Linked DNA regions of Blastococcus saxobsidens DD2. The protein of the gene in region 1 interacts with the protein of each later gene in a pairwise test. Links are inferred from orthologs where the notes say so. Each region holds a gene or a part of one and is shown in the gene's direction. Other genes may lie near its edges. The genes, in order: eno and rpe.

What was found.
Region 2: the proteins of eno (region 1) and rpe interact in binary tests that used the Escherichia coli proteins (3 or more experiments, as listed by UniProt). The link is inferred for Blastococcus saxobsidens DD2 from one-to-one orthologs.

The regions. Positions count from the first base shown.
Region 1 is NC_016943.1:757,351-768,994, forward strand. The notes cover bases 4,433-7,300. They hold eno (phosphopyruvate hydratase), read left to right. Parts: upstream 4,433-5,161; coding sequence 5,162-6,439; downstream 6,440-7,300. Other genes in these bases: BLASA_RS03570 (glycoside hydrolase family 26 protein), read left to right, coding at 4,433-5,048; BLASA_RS03580 (septum formation initiator family protein), read left to right, coding at 6,450-7,052; BLASA_RS03585 (DUF501 domain-containing protein), read left to right, coding at 7,049-7,300. Outside these bases: BLASA_RS03555 (MazG family protein), read left to right, coding at 1-432; BLASA_RS03560 (mechanosensitive ion channel family protein), read left to right, coding at 474-1,802; BLASA_RS03565 (glycosyltransferase family 2 protein), read right to left, coding at 1,840-3,687; more of BLASA_RS03570, read left to right, coding at 4,158-4,432; more of BLASA_RS03585, read left to right, coding at 7,301-7,564; BLASA_RS03590 (Ppx/GppA phosphatase family protein), read left to right, coding at 7,561-8,517; BLASA_RS03595 (uracil-DNA glycosylase), read left to right, coding at 8,566-9,405; BLASA_RS03600 (M28 family metallopeptidase), read left to right, coding at 9,576-11,174; BLASA_RS03610 (Bax inhibitor-1/YccA family membrane protein), read left to right, coding at 11,485-11,644. UniProt on the Escherichia coli protein: Catalyzes the reversible conversion of 2-phosphoglycerate (2-PG) into phosphoenolpyruvate (PEP). It is essential for the degradation of carbohydrates via glycolysis.
Region 2 is NC_016943.1:2,279,760-2,291,355, forward strand. What follows is about bases 5,790-8,609. They hold rpe (ribulose-phosphate 3-epimerase), read left to right. Parts: upstream 5,790-6,773; coding sequence 6,774-7,445; downstream 7,446-8,609. Other genes in these bases: BLASA_RS10780 (RsmB/NOP family class I SAM-dependent RNA methyltransferase), read left to right, coding at 5,790-6,578; ribD (bifunctional diaminohydroxyphosphoribosylaminopyrimidine deaminase/5-amino-6-(5-phosphoribosylamino)uracil reductase RibD), read left to right, coding at 7,442-8,609. In the rest of the region: metK (methionine adenosyltransferase), read left to right, coding at 1-950; BLASA_RS10760 (primosomal protein N'), read left to right, coding at 1,031-2,992; def (peptide deformylase), read left to right, coding at 3,722-4,267; fmt (methionyl-tRNA formyltransferase), read left to right, coding at 4,264-5,196; more of BLASA_RS10780, read left to right, coding at 5,193-5,789; more of ribD, read left to right, coding at 8,610-8,626; BLASA_RS10795 (riboflavin synthase), read left to right, coding at 8,628-9,251; BLASA_RS10800 (bifunctional 3,4-dihydroxy-2-butanone-4-phosphate synthase/GTP cyclohydrolase II), read left to right, coding at 9,248-10,567; ribH (6,7-dimethyl-8-ribityllumazine synthase), read left to right, coding at 10,564-11,094; BLASA_RS10810 (phosphoribosyl-ATP diphosphatase), read left to right, coding at 11,091-11,354; hisG (ATP phosphoribosyltransferase), read left to right, coding at 11,396-11,596. UniProt on the Escherichia coli protein: Catalyzes the reversible epimerization of D-ribulose 5-phosphate to D-xylulose 5-phosphate.

The DNA.
Region 1 (11,644 bases):
GCGCCGCGCCGGTTCGACGTGGACGGCGTGGCCGGTGACCTGGTGGACAAGCTGGTCCGCCGGCACCCGCACGTGTTCGGCGACGCGGGTGACGCGGGGCCACGCCCGGACATAGCCCAGGTGGAGGCCGGCTGGGAGGCGATCAAGCAGGCCGAGAAGCAGCGCCGCTCGCCGACCGAGGGGGTCTCCCGCTCGCAGCCGGCGGCCTCGTGGGGCGCGGCGCTGGTCCGCCGGGCCGGCCGGGCCGGACTGCCCACCCCAGCGGCGGCCGAGCTGTCCGCGCAGAGCCCGGAGGAACTGGGCGAGCGGCTGCTCGCGGTCGTGGCGGCGGCCGAGGCCCGGGGCTGGGACGCCGAGGACGCGCTGCGCGAGGCGGTCCGCCGGTACGCCGGCGAGCTGGACGCCGAGGCGGCCGACCGCGCCCGGCGCTGACCGTGCCGGTGCACGGACACCGCAGGCCCTAGCGTGGTCGGGTGGTACCCCTCGTGTCCGCAGGAAGGAGCGTCGCCCTGTCCGAGCCGGCCCCCGCGTCCGCACCGCTCGCCGCCGCCGTCGAGGAGGTGGAGAGCCTGGTGCCCGACGACACGTGGCAGGTGCTGGCGCTCGTCGCTGCCGCCGCGCTCGCCGCGTGGCTGGTCGGCGTCCTGATCGGCGTCCTGGTGCGCCGGCTGGCCCGCACGTCGGTGGTCGCCGCCGACCTGTCCCGTCGCGGCCGGACGCCGCTGCGCACCCTGCTGGTCCTCATCGCCGTCACGGTGGTGCTGGACGCCGGGCCCGAGCTGGGCGGCTGGCGGGATCCGGCGGTGCGGGTGCTCGGGCTGGCCCTGATCGCGACCGTCGGCTGGTTGCTGACGGTCGCGGTGCAGGTGGCCGCGGACCTGGCGCTGGCCCGGTACGACGTCGACGTCGTCGACAACCGGCACGCCCGCCGGGTCCGGACGCAGATCGGCCTGCTGCGCCGGTTGGCGATCGTGCTGGTCGTCATCCTGACGGTGGGCGCGATGCTGCTGACCTTCCCGACCGCCCGGGCCGCCGGCGCCGGCATCCTGGCCAGCGCGGGGGTCATCTCGATCGTCGCCGGCCTGGCCGCGCAGACCTCGCTGGCCAACGTCTTCGCCGGGCTGCAACTGGCCTTCACCGACGCGATCCGGGTGGACGACGTCGTGGTGGTCGAGGACGAGTGGGGGCGGATCGAGGAGATCACGCTGACCTACGTCGTCGTCCACATCTGGGACGACCGCCGGCTGGTCCTGCCGTCGACCTACTTCACCACCACCCCGTTCGAGAACTGGACCCGCAAGGAGTCGGCCGTCCTCGGCGCGGTGGAGCTGGACGTCGACTGGACGGTGCCCTTCGACGACATGCGCACCGAGCTGCACCGGCTGCTGGAGGACGAGGGCGGCCGCGGCCCGGAGCTCTGGGACCGCCGGGTGGGCGTGCTGCAGGTGACCGACGCGGTCGGCTCGGTGGTGCGGGCGCGGGTGCTGGTGAGCGCGCAGGACGCCGGGACCCTGTTCGACCTGCGCTGCCATGTGCGCGAGCAGCTGGTCGGCTGGCTGCAGCGGGAGCACCCCTCGGGGCTGCCGCGGGTGCGCGTCGAGGGGGCCGCCGCCGCCCCGTCGGCCGCGCGGGCGGACCGGCGAGCGGCCGCGCCGTCGGCGACCGACAGCTCGCTGTTCACCGGGAGCACCGAGGCGCGGGAGCGTTCCCGGGCCTTCGCCGGCCCCAGCCAGGAGGAGGTCGCCGACCGCGACACCACTCCCGGACCCCCGGACGAGGACCACCCGGCGCGCGGCAGCTGAGCGCGGCGCGGTGCGGTGCCCCGGACCCGGGTCGCCGTCAGCGGGCCAGGGCACCGGCCGGCATACCGAGCGCGGCGGAGAGTTCGGCCGGGCTGATGTAGCCCTCGCTGACCGCCAGGTCGCCGAGCCGCGTCCACTCCTCCTCCATGGTCGCCTGCAGGTCCAGCAGGTCCCGCAGCTGGGCGTTGCTGAGCATCCCCTGAGCGATGAGGGCATCGCCGATCCGTCGGTGCGGGAGCACCGGGCGCATCCGGGCGAAGCGCACGGCCTCGGCCGTGCGAGTGACGTACACCTGCGCCAGGGGCAGCGTGCAGAGGAGCGCGGTGATGCCCGCCCAGACGTAGAGCGCAGGATAATCGTGGTCGAGCAGCCTGCCGGTGACCATGGCACCGACCGCCACGGCCAGCCAGAACAGGTGCGGTCGGAAGGTCCGCCACGTGTCACCGGTGGCGGCGCTGCCTTTGGCGGTGACCACATAGACCAGGGGTCGGCCGGCCAGCTGCGCGGCCGCGGCCGCGACGAAGACCGGTGCGGTGATCAGGTCCAGCAACATGCCGGACAGTCCCCAGGACCTCCGTTCGTGCTCCACCAGGTTGAAGCGGCGCATGCAGAAGGCGAAGCCCATCCCCACCAGCAGGTTGGCACCGAACAGGAGCGACCACTCCATGACCGGCAGGTGGGTGACCGTCACGCCGCCCACCAGGTACAGGACCGAGAGGCTCACACCGCCGACCCAGGCGATCGCCGTCGTGGGGTAGTGGGTCTGCAGCGCGAAGAAGGACAACCGCTGCTGCCGGGTCCGCATCAGCGGGAAGATGCGCGGGGAATGCCGGCGGGCGATCTCCCAGATGCCGTATGCCCAGCGCTTCTGCTGGCTGAAGAAGTCCGAGTAGGTGGCCGGCCCCTCTCCGACCGCCACGATGTCGGGGGTGTAGACGCCCTTCCAGTTCCCGCCGGTCGCCTCGTTGACCGCGCTGTAGACCACCATCGAGGTCAGGTGGTCCTCGATGATGCAGTCCTGGTAGCCGCCGATCTGGGCGAATGCCGCGGGCCGGTAGAGGTGATTGGTCCCTATCAGCAGTGGTGCGCCGTGGCCGTTCCCGCCCCGTTGGATGATCCCGTGGAAGAGGTAGGCCAGCTCGGCCGAACCTCGAGCGACGAAGGACTCCTGCAGGTTGCCGTAAACCTGGGGCGCGACGACGAAGGCCACGTCCGGGTCGGAAAAGTACCCCAGCGTGCGCTCCAGGAAGTTCGGGAACGGGACGTGGTCGGGGTCCATCTGCGCCACGACGTCGTACCTGTGCTCGTACTGGCTACGCCAGGCGTTGTGGTTGCCGTGCTTGGTCCTCGCGCGGAAGGGCCCGCTCGGCTGGTTCCACTCCGGCCGATCCTTCCGGCTGAAGTGGAAGACGCCCAGTTCCGCGCAGCGTCGTCGGACCTCCGGGTCGTTGCCCTCGTCGAGCAGCCAGACGTCGAGGTGCCCGTCGTGGCGGATGCGAGTCATGGCCCGCAGGGTGGCCATGACGAGCTCTACCGGCTCCTTGCCCGGCACGATCGTCGTGAGGACGGCGACCCGCAGTCCCGGGCGGGGGCGCATGGGGATCGGGTCGCGCGCCCGTCCCGCGTGGTAGGTGATCGTCCAGGTGCGCAGACCGGCGATCAGCTGCAGCAGCACCATCATGGCGAGCCCGGCCACGGTCACCGTGTCGACCACGATCCCCGCTCCCAGGCGGGGAAGGTTGTCCGGCACCAGCAGGTAGCAGATGAGGGCGGCGGCGAGGACGACGTGGAACCAGCCCAGCGCCAGCACGCTCCGGCGCTGCCGCGGAGTCAACGCGTCGCGATAGCGCACCTGGTCCTCATAACCGTGGAGCCTGCCGGTCACCTCCGTTGCGGTACGGCCGTACAACCGCCCGGACTGCCGGCGTTCCGTGAACCCGTGCGGCGGCTGGGGAGTCTGATCCTTCACACGGTGGACGTCGGCCGACGGGGGCCGCCCGATGAGCGATCGGGCCGCGGTCCCACTCGGAAGGGTGTGCACGTCGGGCCACGCTGCGGGTGGACGCCCCGTCACTGGCCGCGCCAGCCCGCGGTAGGAGCCGCACTTCAGACCGGAGCCGTTTCAGCCGATGGAGCAGAGTGCGCATCCTCCCCCGGACGTCTCGGCGACCCGAGGCTCGTCGCGCCCGGAGGCCCTGGTGGCTCGCGGTCACCTGCCTGGCAGTGTTGGCGCTGCCCGTCTACATCGCATGGGCGTCTCCCAGTGCGCAGCCGGCGGGTCGTGCACCGTCTTCGGCACCGTGCTGCGCCGGACCCGCCGCGCCCACCTCCCCGGACTCCGAGGTGCCACCCCCCATGCCCGACCAGCCCACCCAGCGCCCGGTACTCGGCATCTCCGCCGGCTCGGTGACAGACCTCGATCGGTTCATCACCGCCACCGGCACGCGTCCGGAGGTGTTCGACGTCTTCGAGCAGTGGTCGCGCGATCGCCCGCTGGACCGGAAGCTCGCCGAAAGCGTGGCGGCGCGGGGAGCCCGCCTGTCCATCACGTGGGAGCCCTGGGATCCCGACGCTTCGGCCACCGATCAGCCTGACTACACGCTCGCGTCGATCGTCGCCGGCGCGCACGACCGCTACATCGACATGTTCGCGGCGTCCATCAAAGATCTCCCGTACACCGTCACGATCCGGCTGATGCACGAGATGAACGGGAACTGGTACCCGTGGTCCGTAGGAACGAACGGCAATCAGGTGGCGCAGTTCGTCCCCGCATGGATGCACGTCCACGACCGATTCGCCGCGCTCGGGGTGACGAATGTCGAGTGGTTGTGGGCACCGAACGCCCTCTACACCGGCTCCGCCCCGTTCGGCCCCTTGTACCCCGGGGACGACCACGTCGACGCCGTCGGGGTCAGCAACTACAACTGGGGCGAGCAGACCCGCGGCGGGTTCACCACCCACTGGCGCACGTTCGGCTCGCTGTTCGACGCCAGCATCGCCGCGCTGCGGTCGATCACCGATCGGCCGCTGTGGATCGCCGAGATCGGCAGCTCGGACCGAGGCGGCAGCAAGGCGGAATGGTTGGCCGCCATGCTCGGCGAGCTGCCGAACCGGCCCGAGATCGCGGGCGTGGTCTGGTTCCACCACGTCGATCGGGGAACCGGAGTCGACTGGCGGATCGAGCCGGACCCTGACGCGGCGACCGCCTGGCGCACCGGGTTCCACGCCCGCCCGACCGTCCGGTAGCCCTACCCGACGCCGGCGGGAGAGGCCAGCCAGAACTCGTTCTCCGCCGGCACCAGTGGCGAGCTGTGCGTGGTCGGCATGGTCCGGCGCGCGCGGCTGGTTAGGCTGCCCCCGTGCCGAGCATCGATGCCGTAGGCGCGCGGGAGATCCTGGACTCGCGCGGAAACCCCACCGTTGAGGTCGAGGTCGCCCTCGACGACGGGACGATCGCCCGGGCCGCCGTGCCCAGCGGGGCCTCCACAGGTGCCTTCGAGGCCGTGGAGCTGCGCGACGGCGGCGACCGCTACGGCGGCAAGGGCGTCACCAAGGCCGTCGACGGCGTCCTCGACGTCATCGGCCCCGAGCTGGTCGGCTACGAGGCCACCGAGCAGCGGCTGGTCGACCAGCGCCTGCTCGACCTCGACGGGACGCCGGACAAGTCGCGCCTGGGCGCCAACGCCATCCTGGGCGTCAGCCTCGCCGTCGCGCGGGCCGCCGCGGACTCCACCGGCCTGCCGCTGTTCCGCTACGTGGGCGGCCCGTCCGCGCACCTGCTGCCCGTGCCGATGATGAACATCCTCAACGGTGGCGCCCACGCCGACAGCAACGTCGACGTCCAGGAGTTCATGATCGCACCCGTGGGTGCCGGCAGTTTCGCCGAGGCGCTGACCATGGGCACCGAGACCTACCACGCGCTCAAGGCGGTGCTGAAGGGCCGCGGGCTCGCCACCGGCCTGGGTGACGAGGGCGGCTTCGCCCCCGACCTCCCGAGCAACCGCGACGCCCTCGACCTCATCGCCGAGGCGGTCGACAAGGCCGGCTACACCCTGGGGTCGGACATCGCGTTCGCCCTCGACGTGGCCGCGACCGAGTTCCACACCGACGGCGGCTACGACTTCGAGGGCCAGTCCCGCTCGGCCGAGTACCTGGTCGACTACTACCGCGGCCTGGTCGACGCCTACCCGATCGTCTCCATCGAGGACCCGCTCTCGGAGGAGGACTGGGACGGCTGGATCGCGATGACCGCCGCCCTCGGCGACCGGGTGCAGATCGTCGGCGACGACCTGTTCGTCACGAACCCCATCCGGCTGGCCGACGGCATCGCCCGCGGTGCCGCCAACGCGCTGCTGGTCAAGGTCAACCAGATCGGCACGCTGACCGAGACCCTCGACGCGGTCAACCTGGCCCACCGCAACGGCTACCGCTCGATGATGAGCCACCGTTCCGGCGAGACCGAGGACACCACGATCGCCGACCTCGCCGTCGCCACCGACTGCGGGCAGATCAAGACCGGTGCCCCGGCCCGCAGCGAGCGCGTCGCCAAGTACAACCAGCTGCTGCGGATCGAGGAGGAGCTCGACGACGCCGCCCGGTACGCCGGCGCGTCGGCCTTTCCGCGGCTGAAGGTCTGATCAGCGGCCGATGAGCAACGTTCCGGGCCGGCGGGGCGGGGGGGACGGACGGCGCGCCACCGGCCGGGTGCCGCGCGTCCACACCACCCGCCCGGTGCGCACCGGCCTGCGGTCGGGCACCTCGAGCCGGCCCGGGCGGCGGCGTCCCAACCGCCGTCCCGAGCGGCGTCCTGCCACCCCGGCCGCGGCTCGCCGCCGGCCGCTGTTCACCGGCCGCGCCGTGGTCCTGGTCGGACTGGTGCTGCTGCTCGCCCTCACCCTGGCCGGCCCGATCCGCCAGTACCTGGCCGGGCAGGCGGAACTGGCCCGGCTCGTGGCCGAGGGGGAGGCGCTGGACCAGCGGGCCGCCGAGCTGGAGACCGAGCTGGACCGGCAGGCCGATCCCGCGTACGCCGAGCGGCAGGCGCGCGAGCGGCTCTCCTACGTGCTGCCCGGTGACCGGCTGGTGATCGTCGTCGACGGCGAGGCCGTCGAGGGCGACGCCGGCACGCTGGCCGCCGCCGCCGAGGAGCCGGAGCCGGTGTCCTGGTACGAGACGCTGCTGCGGTCGGTGGCCGACGCGGACGCAGCGGGCGGACCGGATCGGCCCGGCACGGAAGGGGCAGCGCAGTGAGCGAGCCGGTGAGCCCGGAGGACCGCGAGGTCGTCGCCCGGCAGCTGGGCCGCCCCCCGCGGGCGCTGGTGGCCGTGGCGCACCGCTGCCCGTGCGGCCAGCCCGACGTCGTGGAGACCGCACCGCGGCTGGACGACGGCACGCCGTTCCCCACCCTGTACTACCTGACCTGCCCGCGTGCCTCGGCCGCCGCCAGCCGGCTGGAGTCCGCCGGCCGGATGCGGGAGTGGCAGGACGAGCTGGCCACCGACCCGGAGCTGGCCGGGGGCTACCGGGCTGCGCACGAGGCCTACCTCGCCACCCGGAACGCCCGCGACGTGCTGCCCACCCGCGCCACCGCCGGCGGGATGCCCGACCGGGTCAAGTGCCTGCACGCCCTGGCCGGTCACGCGCTGGCGGCCGGGCCCGGGGTCAACCCGATCGGCGACCGCGCGGTCGAGGGCATGGGGGAGTGGTGGGCCAAGGGCCCGTGCGCCCTGCCCGAGGGGCCCAGCGACGGGGCCGGCGCGTGACGCGGGTCGCGGCGATCGACTGCGGCACCAACTCCATCCGGCTGCTCGTGGCCGACGTGCCCGCCACCGGGGCGCACACCGACCTGCTGCGCCGGATGGAGGTCGTGCGGCTGGGCCAGGGGGTCGACGCCACCGGCCGGCTCGCGCCCGAGGCCATCGAGCGCACCCGCCTGGTGCTCGCCGAGTACGCGGCGCAGGCCCGCGAGCTGGGTGCGACCGACGTCCGGATGGTCGCCACGAGCGCCACCCGCGACGCGGCCAACCGCGCCGACTTCGAGGAGATGGTGCGGGCCACCCTCGGCCGGTTGCCCGACGTGGTCACCGGGCGCGAGGAGGCGGAGCTGTCCTTCCTCGGCGCCACCGGCTCGGTCGACGCCGCGGCCGCCGCCCACGGGCTGCAGCCGCCCCGGCCGCCGTACCTGGTGGTGGACATCGGGGGCGGCTCGACGGAGTTCGTGCTCGGGGACGGCGGCGGGGTCATCGCCGCCCGGTCGGTGGACATCGGCTGCGTGCGGCTCACCGAGCGGCACCTGCGCGACGACCCGCCGGCGGCCGAGCAGGTGACCCTGGCCGAGCGCGACATCCGCGCCGCGCTGGCCGACGTCGTCGCCGAGGTGCCGGTGGACCGGGCGGCGAGCCTGGTCGGGCTGGCCGGCTCGGTGACCACCGTCGCGGCGCTCGCCCTGGAGCTGCCCGCCTACGACTCCGAGGCGATCCACGGGTCGCGCGTCCCGGTCGGGGACGTGTGGCAGGTCTCCGCCGATCTGCTCGCGGCGACCCGGGAGCGCCGCGCCGCCTCCCCGGTCATGCACCCCGGCCGAGTCGACGTGATCGGAGCCGGCGCGCTCATCCTGCGGGTGCTGATGGACGAGTTCGGGATGCCCGAGCTGGCGGTGAGCGAGCACGACATCCTCGACGGCATCGCCCTGCGGCTGGCCCGGGCCCAGGCATAGGAAGCCATGCCTACGTCCTCCGACCCCCGCGGGGGTGCATAGCCTCCTATGCCGGTAGACGCCGGGGGTTTCCCCGTCACCCGCACGCCGGCGGGCGTGGCCCGGGCGGCCCGTGCGGTCCGCGACCTCGCCGTGCTCGACGACCGGATCTCCGGCTGCTACGCCTGCCCCCGGCTCGTGGCCTGGCGGGAGGAGGTCGCGCGGATCAAGCGCGCGTCGTTCCGGGACCAGGACTACTGGGGCCGGCCGGTCCCTGGTCTCGGCCCGGCCGACGCACGGATCGCCGTCGTCGGGCTGGCGCCGGCCGCGCACGGCGGCAACCGGACCGGCCGGGTGTTCACCGGCGACCGCAGCGGGGACTGGATCTTCGCCGCGCTCTGGCGCGCCGGGCTGGCCAACCAGCCCACCTCCACGCACATCGGTGACGGGCTGGAGCTCACCGACGTCCGGGTGGCCGCGTCGGTCCGCTGCGCGCCGCCGGCCAACGCCCCGACGCCGGAGGAGCGGGACACCTGCTCACCGTGGCTGGCTCGCGAGCTGCAGCTGCTGCCGCGGCTGCGGGTGATCGTGGTGCTCGGCGGCTTCGGCTGGACGGCGCTGTGGCCGGTGCTCGCCGCCGCCGGATACGCGCTGCCCCGGCCGCGCCCGGCGTTCGGGCACGGCGTGGAGGTGGCGCTGGACGGTCCCGGCGGGCCGCTAACCCTGCTGGGCAGCTACCACGTGAGCCAGCAGAACACCTTCACCGGCAAGCTCACCGAGCCGATGCTCGACGCCGTGCTGTCCCGGGCGACGGAGCTGGCCGGATCGGCGCCGCCCCTCGGTGACGGCGGGCTCCCGCGGCCGATCGGGACACCGCGGCAGGGCCGCCAGGAGCACCACCGCCCGTGATCGCCCCTGCGCCCATGGACGCCCAGCGGCGTCACGGTGCGAGGCGACCTGCTCACTCCTTGCACACTTCACGGAAAGTGTCAAGCAGTTGACACGGTGTGGTCACTCACAGAGAGTGCATGGGGGCGTGCGCAGAGCGGCGCACGCCATCGCGAAGGAGGCTCTCTCCCATGACCCCATCCACCGCACCCCGTCGCTCGCGGCTCGTCGCCGCGTCGGCGGCGGGGATGCTCGCGCTGGCCGGCAGCGTCGCCACCAGCTTCCCGGCCGGCGCGGCCGGCCCGGGCTGTGACAGCCGGAACGACAACACCGTCGCCAAGCTGCTCGAGTGCGTCACGCTGGACGGCACCATGGACCACCTCAAGGCCTTCCAGGCGGTCGCCGACGCCAACGGCGGCACGCGGGCTTCGGGCACTCCTGGCTACGACGCCTCGGCTGACTACGTGCAGGCGCGCCTCGAGGCCGCCGGTTACGCGGTGACCCGGCAGGCGTTCGAGTTCCCCTACTACGAGCTGGTCGGGACCCCGACGCTGGTCCAGACCGCGCCCACGGCGCGGTCCTTCGCCTACGGCTCCGACTTCTCCGACATGAGCTTCTCCGGCGCAGCGGACGTCACCGGTACCGCGGTCGCGGTCGACCCCGCCACCACCACCAGTGGCTGTGAGGCCACCGACTTCGCGGGCTTGGTCGACGGTGACATCGCGCTCGTCCGTCGCGGCGGCTGCACTTTCGGCACCAAGGCGGCCAACGCGGAGGCGTCCGGCGCCAGCGCCGTGGTCATCTACAACAGCGGTACGCCCGGCAACGAGGGGCTGATCAACGGCACGCTCGGTGCACCGGTGGGCATCCCGGCGCTGTTCACCACCACGGCCATCGGCGAGTCGCTCGCCGATGCCACGCTGAGCCTGTCCATCGACACGGTCAGCGGGATCCGCGAGACGGAGAACGTGTTCGCCGAGCTCCCCGGCCGGACCTCCGGCAACGTCGTCATGGCCGGCGCGCACCTGGACTCGGTGGCCGTGGGGCCGGGCATCAACGACAACGGCAGCGGCAGCGCCGCGCTGCTCGAGGTGGCCGAGAGCATCGCCAAGGTGAAGCCGGCCAACACGGTGCGCTTCGCGTGGTGGGGCGCCGAGGAGCTCGGCCTCATCGGGTCGACGTACTACGTCAACTCGCTCAGCGACGCCCAGATCGAGGACATCGCCCTGTACCTGAACTTCGACATGGTGGCGTCGCCGAACTTCGCCCGGTTCATCTACGACGGCGACCAGTCCTCGTTCCAGCCGAACTTCGTCGTCCCCGAGGGCTCGGCGCAGATCGAGTACGTGTTCGAGGACTTCTACGAATCCCGTGACCTCTTCTACGAGGGCACCGAGTTCAGCGGCCGCAGCGACTACCAGGCGTTCGCGCTGGCGGGGATCCCGTCGGGCGGTCTGTTCACCGGCGCCGAAGGCGTCATGCAGCCCTACCAGGCCGAGGCGTACGACGGCGAGGCCGGGGTGGCCTACGACCCGTGCTACCACCAGGAGTGCGACGACATCGGGAACCTGGACCTCGACGCGCTCGACCAGAACGCCGATGCGATCGCCTACTCGATCCTCACGCTCGCCTACACGACACGGGCCGTGAACGGTGTGACCGGTCAGCAGGTCCCCGGCGGGACCTACGCCGGTGACCCGGAGGACCGGGAGCACCGGCTCGCGCCGGGTGGTGGCGAGGGTGGTGGCCTGGAGCACGACCACGACCACGACCGCGGCGAGACGGCCTGATCGGCGCTGACCGCCAGCGCCTGACCGACCGGCGGCGCCGTCCCTTCTCCGGGAGGGGCGGCGCCGCTGCCGTCGGCGCGCGACTAGCGTGCCCTCGGGCCCCCGTAGCCCAATCGGCAGAGGCAGGCCCCTTAAAAGGGTCCCAGTGTCGGTTCGAACCCGACCGGGGGCACGCGCTCGGCCGGCAGGACACCCGGCAGAGGGGGATCGCCCTCCTGCGGAACGGTTCGGGCGTGTCGGGCGTTGACCTGACCGAGTGGAGTGCGCCAAGTTGGCTCCACGACCCAGATGTCACCTCGAGGAGATGACGATGCCCAGTAAGAACCCGGCGTTCAGCCGCGGGTTCGGGAATGCCGGCCCCGGCCAGCAGTCCGCCGGTTGGGGCAACGCACCCCAGTACGGCACGCCCCAGTACGGCGCTCCGGCGCCGCAGCAGGACGCGTACACCGCGCCGTCCCCGTACGGGACGA
Region 2 (11,596 bases), 1.5 Mb from region 1 along the record:
AGGGCTTCGACGGCGCCTCGTGCGGCGTCAGCGTGTCGATCGGCGCCCAGTCGCCGGACATCGCCCAGGGCGTCGACACCGGGTACGAGGCCCGCACGGGCGCCAGTCCCGACGACGCGATCGAGCGCCAGGGTGCCGGCGACCAGGGCCTGATGTTCGGCTACGCCAGCGACGAGACCCCCGAGCTGATGCCGCTGCCCATCGCGCTGGCGCACCGGCTGTCCCGCCGGCTGTCGGCGGTGCGCAAGGACGGCTCGGTGCCCTACCTGCGGCCCGACGGCAAGACCCAGGTCACCGTCGTCTACGAGGACGACCGGCCGGTCGCCGTCGACACGGTGGTCGTCTCCTCGCAGCACGCCGAGGACATCTCGATCGAGACGCTGCTGACCCCCGACATCGAGGAACTCGTCGTCGAGCCGGAGCTCGCGGCGCTGGGCCTGCCCACCACCGGCCACCGGCTGCTGGTGAACCCGACCGGCAAGTTCGTCATCGGCGGCCCCATGGGGGATGCCGGCCTCACCGGCCGCAAGATCATCGTCGACACCTACGGCGGCATGGCCCGGCACGGTGGCGGCGCGTTCTCCGGCAAGGACCCGTCGAAGGTCGACCGCTCCGGCGCGTACGCCATGCGCTGGGTGGCCAAGAACGTCGTCGCGGCCGGCCTGGCCCGCCGCTGCGAGGTCCAGGTGGCCTACGCGATCGGCGCCGCCCACCCGGTCGGCCTGTTCGTGGAGACGTTCGGCACCGGCACGGTCGCCGACGAGGTCCTGGAGAAGGCGATCACCTCGGTGTTCGACCTCCGGCCGGGTGCGATCGTGCGCGACCTCGACCTGCTGCGGCCCATCTACCGGCCCACCGCCGCCTACGGGCACTTCGGCCGCGCCGACCTCGACCTGCCGTGGGAGCGCCTCGACCGCATCGAGGCGCTGCGCTCCGCCGTAGGGGTGTAACGGGCTCGTCCGCCGCGGGCTCGGGGCCGGATCCGGGACGGGGCCGCGGGACTGTCGGTGGGAGCGGGGAGACTGGTCCGGTGCAGGTCGCCCGGGTCGTCGTCGATGTCCCGCTGGCCCACCTCGACCGGCCGTTCGACTACGCGGTGCCGGAGAAGTTCGCCGGCACCGTGCAGGCCGGCTGCCGGGTGCGGGTCCGGTTCCACGGCCGGCTGGTCGACGGCGTGGTCTGGGAGCTGGGCGACACCACCGACTTCACCGGCACCCTGCAGCTGCTCTCGCACGTGCCCTCCGGGGAACCGGTGCTCACGCCGCAGGTCGCCCGTCTGGTGCGGGCCGTCGCCGACCGGTACGCGGGCACCGCGAGCGACGTCCTCCGCCTCGCCCTGCCGCCGCGCCGGGCCGCCGCGGAGAAGCGGCTCTCGCCGACGCCCGGTGAGCTACCCGGTCCGCCGGACCCCGCCGGATTCGCCCGGTACCAGGCCGGGCCGGCGCTGCTGACCGCGCTGGCCGAGGGTCGTCCCGGGCGGGCGGTGTGGACCGCCCTGCCCGGCGAGGACTGGCCCACCCGGCTCGTCGAGCTGTGCCGCGCCGCGCTCTCCGGCCGGCGCGGCGCCCTGGTGGTCGTGCCCGACGGCAAGGACCTCGACCGGCTCACGGCGGCGGCCGAGCGGCTGCTGCCCGCCGACTCGTTCACCGTGCTGCGTGCCGACGACTCGCCCGAGAAGCGCTACCGCCGCTTCCTGGCCGCCTCGCGGGGGGCCGCGCAGGTCGTGCTGGGCACCCGGGCAGCGATGTTCGCGCCGGTCCGGGACCTGGGACTGGTGATCGTCTGGGACGACGGCGACGACCTGCACTCCGACGACCACGCGCCCTACCCGCACGCCCGCGACGTGCTCGTCCAGCGCGCCTGGCTGGACTCCTGCGCCGCGGTGGTCGCCGGCACCACGCGCACCGCCGAGGCCGCGCTGCTGGTCGAGTCGGGGTGGGCGCACGAGCTCGTCGCCGACCGTGCGGTGCTGCGGAGCGCGGCGCCCCGCGTGCAGGCGCTCGGGGACGACTTCGAACTGGCCCGCGACCCGGCCGCCCGCACCGCCCGCCTTCCGTCGCTGGCGTACGAGGCGGCCCGCAAGGCGCTGGCCGCCGGCGCGCCCGTGCTCGTGCAGGTGCCGCGCCGGGGATACGTGCCGTCCCTGTCCTGCGCCCGCTGCCGGGCGCCCGCCCGCTGCGGGCAGTGCGCGGGACCGCTGGGCATCTCGCCGCGGCCGGGCCCGGGTGGAGCCCGGATCCCGGCCTGCCGCTGGTGCGCCCGCCCGGCGGCCACCTTCGACTGCCCGCACTGCCACGGGACGAAGCTGCGCGCCGCGGTGGTGGGGGAGTCGCGCACCGCCGAGGAGCTGGCCCGCGCCTTCGCGGGCACGACCGTCCGGACCTCAGGAAGCACCTCCGGCGTGCTCGCCTCCGTTCCGGCCGGCCCCGCGCTGGTCGTGGCCACCCCCGGCGCCGAACCCGTGGCCGACGGCGGCTACGGCGCCGCGCTCCTGCTGGACTCGTGGGCGCTGCTGGGCCGCGCTGACCTGCGCGCGGGGGAGGAGACCCTGCGCCGGTGGACGAACGCTGCCGCCCTCGTGCGTCCGGCGTCCGCCGGAGGGCTGGTCGTCGTGGCCGCCGACGCCGCGCATCCCGTCGTCCAGGCGCTGGTGCGCTGGGATCCGGCCTGGCTGGCCGAGCGCGAGCTGGCCGACCGGCGGGAGCTCGGCTTCCCGCCCGTCACCCGGATGGCGTCGCTGGTCGGGTCGCCGGCCGCGCTGGCCGAGTTCCTCGCGGCCGCCCGGCTGCCCGCCGACGCCGACCTGCTCGGCCCTGTGCCGGAGCGACCCCGGCCCGGCCAGGACGGTGAGCGGGAGCGCTACCTGGTGCGGGTGCCGCGCACCGAGGGGGCTGCCCTGGCGCACGCGCTGGCAGAGGTGCAGGGCGTACGGAGTGCGAAGAAGACTCCCGAGCACGTGCGGGTGCAGCTCGACCCGCTCGACCTGGTGTGAGGACCCGCGTGAAGACGATCGGCCTGCTGGGCGGGATGAGCTGGGAGAGCAGCGCGCTGTACTACCGGCTGCTCAACGAGTCCGTGCGCGAGCGGCTGGGCGGGCTGCACTCGGCGCGCTGCATCCTGCTGTCGGTGGACTTCGCCGAGATCGAACGGCTCCAGGCGGCGGGGAGGTGGATCGAGGCGGGCGCTCTGCTGGCGGCCGACGCCCGCGCGCTGCAGGCAGCCGGAGCCGATGTGGTCGTCCTCTGCACCAACACGATGCACACCGTGGCCGGCGCGGTGGCGGACGCGGTCGACGTGCCGTTCCTCCACATCGGGGACAGCACCGCCGAGGCGGTCACCGACGCGGGGCTCACCCGCGTCGGCCTGCTGGGCACGCGCTACACGATGGAGCAGCCGTTCATGGTGGACCGGCTGGCCGCTGCCGGCCTGGAGGTGCTCGTCCCGGGCGCGGCGGACCGGGAGCTGGTGCACCGGGTCATCTACGAGGAGCTCGTCCGCGGAGTCGTCCGGGACGAGTCCCGGGGGGCCTACCGGGAGGTGGTCGACCGGCTGGTCGCCCGCGGGGCCCAGGGCGTGGTGCTCGGCTGCACCGAGATCGAGCTGCTCATCGGGCCGGACGACGTCGACGTCCCAACCTTTCCGACGACGGCGTTGCACGTGGCCGCGGCCGTCCGGGCCGCGCTGGCGGGAGGCGGGCCGGCGGCCCGCCTACGATCGACGGGTGAGCGTGACCCCGATCCGGCTGTACGGCGACCCGGTGCTGCACCGGCCGGCGGCGCCGGTCGTCGACTTCGACAGGGAGCTCGGACAGCTCGTCACCGACCTGACCGACACCATGCTGGCCGCCGGTGGCGCTGGTCTGGCCGCGCCGCAGATCGGCGTCGCGCTGCGCGTCTTCACCTGGTACGTGGACGGCGAGGTCGGCCACCTGGTGAACCCCGACGTCGCTGCGGTGGGGGAGGAGGAGCAGGACGGGCCCGAGGGGTGCCTGTCCATCCCCGGCCTGCGGTACGACTGCCGCCGGCACCTGCACGTGGTCGCCTCCGGCTGGAACCTGCACGGCGACCCCGTCCGCGTCGAAGGGTCGGAACTGCTGGCCCGCGCCATCCAGCACGAGACGGACCACCTCGACGGCGTCCTGTTCGTCGACCGGCTCGACGAGGTGGCCCGGGCGGCGGCGCTGGGCGAGATCGCCGAAGCCGCGGGGGCCGGCATGGGCGCCTACCTGCCCGTCCCGGCCCCGGTCGTGAAGGTCAGTCCGCATTGAGGCTGCTGTTCGCCGGCACCCCGGCCCCCGCCCTGCCCTCGCTGGAGGCGCTGCTGGCGTCCGACCACGAGGTCGTCGCCGTGCTCACCCGTCCCGATGCCCGCTCCGGCCGTGGCCGGAAGGTGAGCCGTTCCCCGGTGGCCGAGCGCGCCGACGTGGCGGGCATCCCGGTGCTGCAGCCGCGGTCACCGCGGGAGCCGGAGTTCCTCCAGCAGCTGGCCGACCTCGCCGTCGACTGCGCGCCGGTCGTCGCCTACGGCGCGCTGGTGCCGCAGGCCGCCCTGGACCTGCCGCGGCACGGCTGGGTCAACCTGCACTTCTCCCTGCTGCCCGCCTGGCGCGGCGCGGCACCCGTGCAGCACGCGATCATGGCCGGCGACGAGGTCACCGGGGCGTCCACCTTCCTCCTGGAGGCGGGGCTGGACACCGGTCCGGTGTTCGGCACCCTCACCGAGGCCATCGGGCCCCGCGACACCGCGGGAGACCTGCTCGACCGGCTGGCCCGCAGCGGCGCCGGCCTGCTCGTGGCCACGCTGGACGGCATCGCCGCCGGCGTGGTCGAGCCACGGCCGCAGCCGGCCGACGGCATCAGCCTGGCACCGAAGGTCGAGGCCGCCGACGCCCGCGTCGACTGGGCGCTGCCCGCGCACGTCGTCGACCGGCGGGTCCGCGGCGTGACGCCGGCGCCCGGGGCGTGGACGACGTGGCGGGGGGAGCGCTTGCGGCTGGGGCCGGTCTCGCCGCTGCCCGGCGGCCCGTCGCCGGCCGCCGGCGAGGTGCTGGTCGACTCCGGCAAGGTCTACGTCGGGACGGGGAGCGGTGGCGTGCTGCTGGACCTCGTGCAGCCGGCGGGCAAGCGGATGATCCCCGCCGCCGACTGGGCCCGCGGCGCGCGACCGGCGCCGGGCGAGCGGCTGGGGGGCGAGTGACCCCCGCACCCCGGAAGGGCGGCCAGGGCCGGCGCCGGCATCCCGCGACGCGGCGTCCGGTCCTCGACGGTGCCCGGCTGACCGCCTACGACGTCCTCGACGCCGTCACCTCCCGGGAGGCGTTCGCCAACCTGCTCCTGCCGCAGCTGCTGCGCGAGCGGCAGCTCGACCCGCGGGACGCCGGCTTCGCCACCCAGCTGGCCTACGGCGCGCTTCGTGCGCAGGGCACGCTCGACGCGATCCTGACCGGGCTGGTGTCCCGCCCGCTGGCCGAGCTCGACCCGCGGGTGCTGGACCTGCTCCGGCTGGGCGCCTATCAGCTGATCGACCTGCGGGTGCCCTCGCACGCGGCCGTCGACACCACGGTGGACCTCACCCGCGGGATCGTCGGTACCGGCGCCTCGGGCCTGGTCAACGCGGTGCTGCGCAAGGTGGCCGCCGGCGGGGACCGAGCCGCGTGGCTCGAGGCCCTGGGGGCCGAGGGCGACGAGCGACTGGCGCTGGCCACCGATCACCCGCGGTGGATCGTCGACGCCTGGCGGGACGCGCTCGGCGGGGACGACGACCTGGAGTCGGCGCTGCTGGCCGACTTCGCCGCGCCGGAGGTGCACCTCGTGGCACGGCGCATGGACCGCGGTGAGCTGGTGGCCGAGTCGGGGGGCGAGCCCGGCCCCTGGTCGCCGTACGCCGTCCGGCTGGGCGGGGGAGACCCCGGCCGGCTGGCGTCGGTGCGGTCCGGCCGCGCGGCCGTGCAGGACGAGGGCAGCCAGCTCGCCGCACTGCTGCTCCTCCGTGCGCCGATCGAGGGCCGGGAGACGGCGTGGCTGGACATGTGCGCCGGTCCGGGGGGCAAGGCCGGACTGCTGGCCGCGACGCGCCCCGAGGGTGTGCGTCTCACCGCCGCCGACCGGGCGCCGCACCGCGCGGAGCTGGTTCGCCAGACGCTGGGCGACGAGCAGGACACCGAGGTGCTGGCCGCCGACGGCACGCAGCCGCCGTGGGCGCCCGGCTCGTTCGACCGGGTGCTCCTGGACGCACCTTGCACCGGTCTGGGCGCGCTCCGTCGGCGCCCGGAGGTGCGCTGGCGACGGACGGCCGACGACGTCGCTCCGCTGGCCGAGCTGCAGACCCGGCTGCTGGACAGCGCGCTGCGATCGGCCCGTGTGGGGGGCGTCGTCGCCTACGTGACCTGCTCGCCGCACACCGCCGAGACCACCGACGTGGTGGAGCGGGCGGCGCGGCGTGACGACGTCGAGGTGCTGCCGGTGGCCCCGCTCTTCCCCGAGGTACCGGACATCGCGCGGGGTGACCACGGGCAGCTGTGGCCGCACCGGCACGGCACCGATGCCATGTTCATGGCGCTGCTCCGCCGCACCCGCTGATCCGCTGGTCCGCCGATCCGCACGTGTCGGTCCGGGTTCCTGACGACGCGCGACCCGCGCGGTACGGTCGCCGACCTCGTGCTGCAGCGTGAGGTCGGCGACCCCGCGGCGAGGACGGCGGGCCGGTTGCCTGCCCCGGGGCCCCGGCCGGGAGGCGGCACGCCGGTGATCGCGATCCGCCTAGACTCCGCGGACGTGTCCCGGCAACCGTTGATCGCGCCCAGCCTGCTGTCGGCGGACTTCGCCCGCCTCGCCGACGAGGTGGTCCGCGTGGCCGACGCCGACTGGCTGCACGTCGATGTCATGGACGCGCACTTCGTCCCCAACCTGACGCTGGGCCTGCCGGTCGTCCGGGCGATCCAGCGGGTGAGCCCGGTGCCGCTGGACTGCCACCTGATGATCGAGGACCCCGAGCGGTGGGCTCCCGGGTACGCCGAGGCAGGGGCGCGGAACGTGACCGTGCACGCCGAGGCCTGCACCGATCCGCGTGCCGTCGCCCGCGACATCCGGGCCGCCGGCGCCCTGGCCGGCCTGGCGATCAAGCCAGGCACCCCGCTGGCCGACCACCTCGACGTGCTGCGCGACTTCGACACGCTCCTGGTGATGAGCGTCGAGCCCGGTTTCGGCGGCCAGTCCTTCATCGCCGACGTGCTCCCCAAGGTGCGGGAGGCCCGACGGCTGGTCGACAGCGGTGAACTGACCCTGCTGGTCGAGATCGACGGCGGCATCAACGCCGACACCATCGAGCAGGCCGCCGAGGCCGGCGTCGACATGTTCGTCGCCGGGTCCGCCGTCTACGGGGCCGACGACCCGGCGACCGCGATCGCCGCCCTGCGGGCGCAGGCCGCCGCGGCGATGCCGGGATGACCGGCACCGCCGCGGAGGCCCGTGCCAGCGTCCCGGCGCACGAGTCCAGCGCCGGCGTCCCGGCGCACGAGTCCAGCGCCGGCGTCCCGGCGCACGAGTCCAGCGCCAGCGTCCCGGCGCACGAGTCCAGCGCCATGGCCCGTGCCCGCGAGCTCGCGACGACGGTGCTCGGCACGACCAGCCCCAACCCCGCGGTCGGCGCGGTGGTCCTCGCCGCCGACGGCACCGTTGCGGGCGAGGGTGCGACCGCCCCGCCCGGCGGTCCGCACGCCGAGGTGCGCGCGCTGGCCCGGGCCGGGGAGCGGGCCCGCGGCGGCACCGCCGTCGTCACCCTCGAGCCGTGCGCGCACACCGGCCGCACCGGCCCGTGCGCCGACGCTCTGCTGGCCGCCGGCATCGCGCGCGTCGTCGTCGCCGTGCCCGAGCCGACCGAGCTCGCCGGCGGGGGAGCCGACCGGCTCCGGGCCGCCGGCGTCGACGTCGTCGTGGGCGTCGAGCAGGAGGCCGCCGAGCGCGGTGCGCTGGCCGGCTGGCTGACCGGTGTCCGCGAGCAGCGCCCGTACGTGGTCTGGAAGGTCGCGGCCACCCTCGACGGGCGGGTCGCCGCGGCCGACGGCAGCAGCCGCTGGGTCACCGGCCCGGAGGCGCGCGCCGAGGTGCACCGGCTGCGGGCGGGCTGCGATGCCGTCGTGGTCGGCGCGGGCACCGCGCTCACCGACGACCCGCAGCTCACCGTCCGCGACGCCGACGGCCGGGACGCCGACCGTCAGCCGCTGCGGGTGGTCGTCGACCGCCGGGACCGGCTGCCGGCCACCGCCCGGATGCTGGACGACGCCGCGCCCACCCTGGTGAGCCACGCCGCGACGCCGGCGGAGCTGCTGACCGAGCTGTTCGCCCGCGACGTCCGCCGGGTGCTGCTCGAGGGCGGCCCCACCCTGGCCGCGGCCTTCCTGCGGGACGGGCTGGTGGACGAGGCCGTCGTCCACCTCGCCCCGAAGCTGCTGGGTGCCGGGCCCTCCCTGGTCGGCGACCTGGGAATCAGCGGGATCGGCTCGGCGCTGTCCTTGTCGGTCGCCGATCTCACCCCCCTGGGCGGGGACGTGCAGATCCGGCTGCGCCCCACCCGGCACACTGGTGGGGGCACCCGCACCGGCGGGGACGGCACGGACGGAGGCAGCTGAGGTGTTCACCGGCATCGTCGAAGAGGTGGGCACCCTGGCCGGCCGGGAGGAGCAGGGCGACTCCGCCGTCCTCCGCATCCGCGCCCGCACCGTCCTGCAGGACGTCTCGCTGGGCGACTCCATCGCCGTCAACGGCGTCTGCCTCACCGTCACCGGGGTGCAGCCCGACGCCGACGGCGCCGGGATCTGGACCACCGACGTGATGGCCGAGACGCTGCGCCGCAGCAGCCTCGGCTCGGTCACCGACGGCGCCCCGGTCAACCTCGAGCGCGCGGTCAGCCCGCACACCCGGCTCGGCGGGCACATGGTGCAGGGGCACGTCGACGGCGTAGGCCGGATCGTCTCCCGCACGCCCGGCGAGCACTGGGAGGTCGTGCGCGTCGCGCTGCCGGCCGAGCTCGCCCACTACGTCGTCGAGAAGGGCTCCGTCGCCGTCGACGGCGTCTCCCTGACGGTCAGCGCGGTCAGCGCCGTGGCCGACCCCGAGCCCTGGTTCGAGGTCAGCCTCATCCCCACCACCCTCCGCGAGACCACGCTCGGCGCGCGCGCCACGGGGGAGCCCGTCAACCTGGAGGTCGACGTGATCGCCAAATACGTGGAACGTCTGCTGGAGGCACGTCGATGAGTGAGCCCCGTACCCGGCTGGACTCCATCGAGAGCGCCATCGCCGCCATCAAGGACGGTCGGCCGGTCGTCGTCATCGACGACGAGGACCGCGAGAACGAGGGCGACCTGATCTTCGCCTCCGAGCTGGCGACCCCCGAGCTGGTCGCGTTCATGGTCCGGTACACCTCCGGCTACGTCTGCGTGGCCGTCACCGAGGCCGACGCCGACCGGCTCGACCTGCCGCCCATGCACCGGGTGAACCAGGATCGGCTCGGCACCGCCTACACGGTCACCGTCGACGCCCGCGAGGGAGTCACCACCGGCATCTCCGCCGCCGACCGCGCGCACACCATCCGCACCCTGGCCGCCGCCGAGACCACCTCGGTCGACCTCGCCCGGCCCGGCCACGTCGTGCCCCTGCGGGCCCGCGACGGCGGCGTGCTGCGCCGCCCCGGCCACACCGAGGCCGCCGTCGACCTGGCGCTCCTGGCCGGGATGCGTCCCTCCGGCGTGCTCTGCGAGATCGTCAGCGAGAAGGACCCAATCGGGATGGCCCGGAGCGAGGAGCTGCGGGTCTTCGCCGACGAGCACGACCTCTGCCTGGTCTCCATCGCCGACCTGATCGCCTACCGGAAGCGCTTCGACAAGCTGGTGGAGCGGGTGGCCGAGGCCATCGTGCCGCTGGCCCCCGGCACCTTCACCGCCGTCGGCTACTCGAGCTCCTACGACGAGCGGGAGCACGTCGCCTTCGTCTACGGCGAGATCGGCGCCGGCGAGGACGTGCTCGTGCGGGTGCACTCCGAGTGCCTCACCGGCGACGTGTTCGGCTCGCTGCGCTGCGACTGCGGCCCGCAGCTGCAGGCGGCGCTCGCCGCCGTCGCCCAGGAGGGCCGCGGGATCGTGCTCTACATCCGCGGGCACGAGGGCCGGGGGATCGGGCTGCTGCACAAGCTGCAGGCCTACCAGCTGCAGGACATGGGCGCCGACACCGTCGACGCCAACCTCGACCTCGGGCTGCCCGCCGACGCCCGGGACTACGGCACCGGCGCGCAGATCCTGGTCGACCTCGGCGTGCACACCATGCGGCTGCTCACCAACAACCCGGCCAAGCGCGCCGGGCTGGAGGGCTACGGGCTGCGGGTGCTCGGCCGGGTGCCGCTGCCCAGCCACGTGACCGCGGAGAACCTGGGCTACCTGCGCACCAAGCGCGACCGCATGGGCCACCTGCTGGACATCATCGAGCCGGAGACCGAGTCGGGCCCGGCCGACGCCCCGGGGGCCACGACGGTGCCCGGCACGGACGTCCCGCTCGGCCAGGACGAGCAGCCGGCATGAGCGGCGCGGGTGCGCCGCAGGTCGGCGCGGTCGACGCGGCCGGGCTGACGCTCGGCATCGTCGCGACCACCTGGCACGCGGAGCTCACCGACACGCTGCTGGCCCGGGCCGTCGAGGCGGCGAAGGCCAGCGGGATCCCGGCCCCGACCGTCGTGCGGGCGCCCGGCGCCGTCGAGCTGCCGGTGGTCGCCCAGGCACTGGCCGAGCGGCACGACGCGGTGGTGGCCCTCGGGGTCGTCGTCCGCGGCGGCACCCCGCACTTCGAGTACGTCTGCGACGCCGTCACCGCGGGGCTCACCCGGGTGGCGCTGGACGCCGGCAAGCCGGTCGGCAACGGCGTCCTGACCTGCGACACCCAGGAGCAGGCCCGCGACCGGGCCGGCCTCCCGGGGTCGGCCGAGGACAAGGGCTGGGAGGCGGCGATCGCCGCCCTGGCCACGGCCCTCACCCTGCGCGAGCTGCGGGGACCCCAGCAGCGGCAGACCGGCTTCTCCGTGACCCCCGCCGGCCGGGAGGCCCGTTCGTGAAGACCTTCGACACGCTGTTCGCCGAGCTGGCCGAGAAGGTGGCGGCAGGTGACCCGGCCTCGGGCACCGTCACCGCCGTCCGCGACGGGGTGCACGCGGCCGGCAAGAAGGTCGTCGAGGAGGCCGCCGAGTCCTGGATGGCCGCCGAGCACGAGGGCGCCGACCGCACCGCCGAGGAGATCAGCCAGCTGCTCTACCGGGTGCAGGTGCTCATGCTGGCCCGGGGCCTGACGCTCGACGACGTCTACGCTCACCTCTGATCTTCCCGACCCCGCACCCCGACCCGAGGAGTTCCCGCACCGTGCTGCGCATCGCCGTGCCCAACAAGGGCGTCCTGAGCGAGCCGGCGGCGGAGATGCTCGCCGAGAGCGGCTACCGCCAGCGCCGTAGCACCAAGGACCTCGCCGTCCTCGACCCGGAGAACGACACCGAGTTCTTCTACCTGCGGCCGCGGGACATCGCGGTGTACGTGGCCGCCGGCACGCTGGACGTCGGCATCACC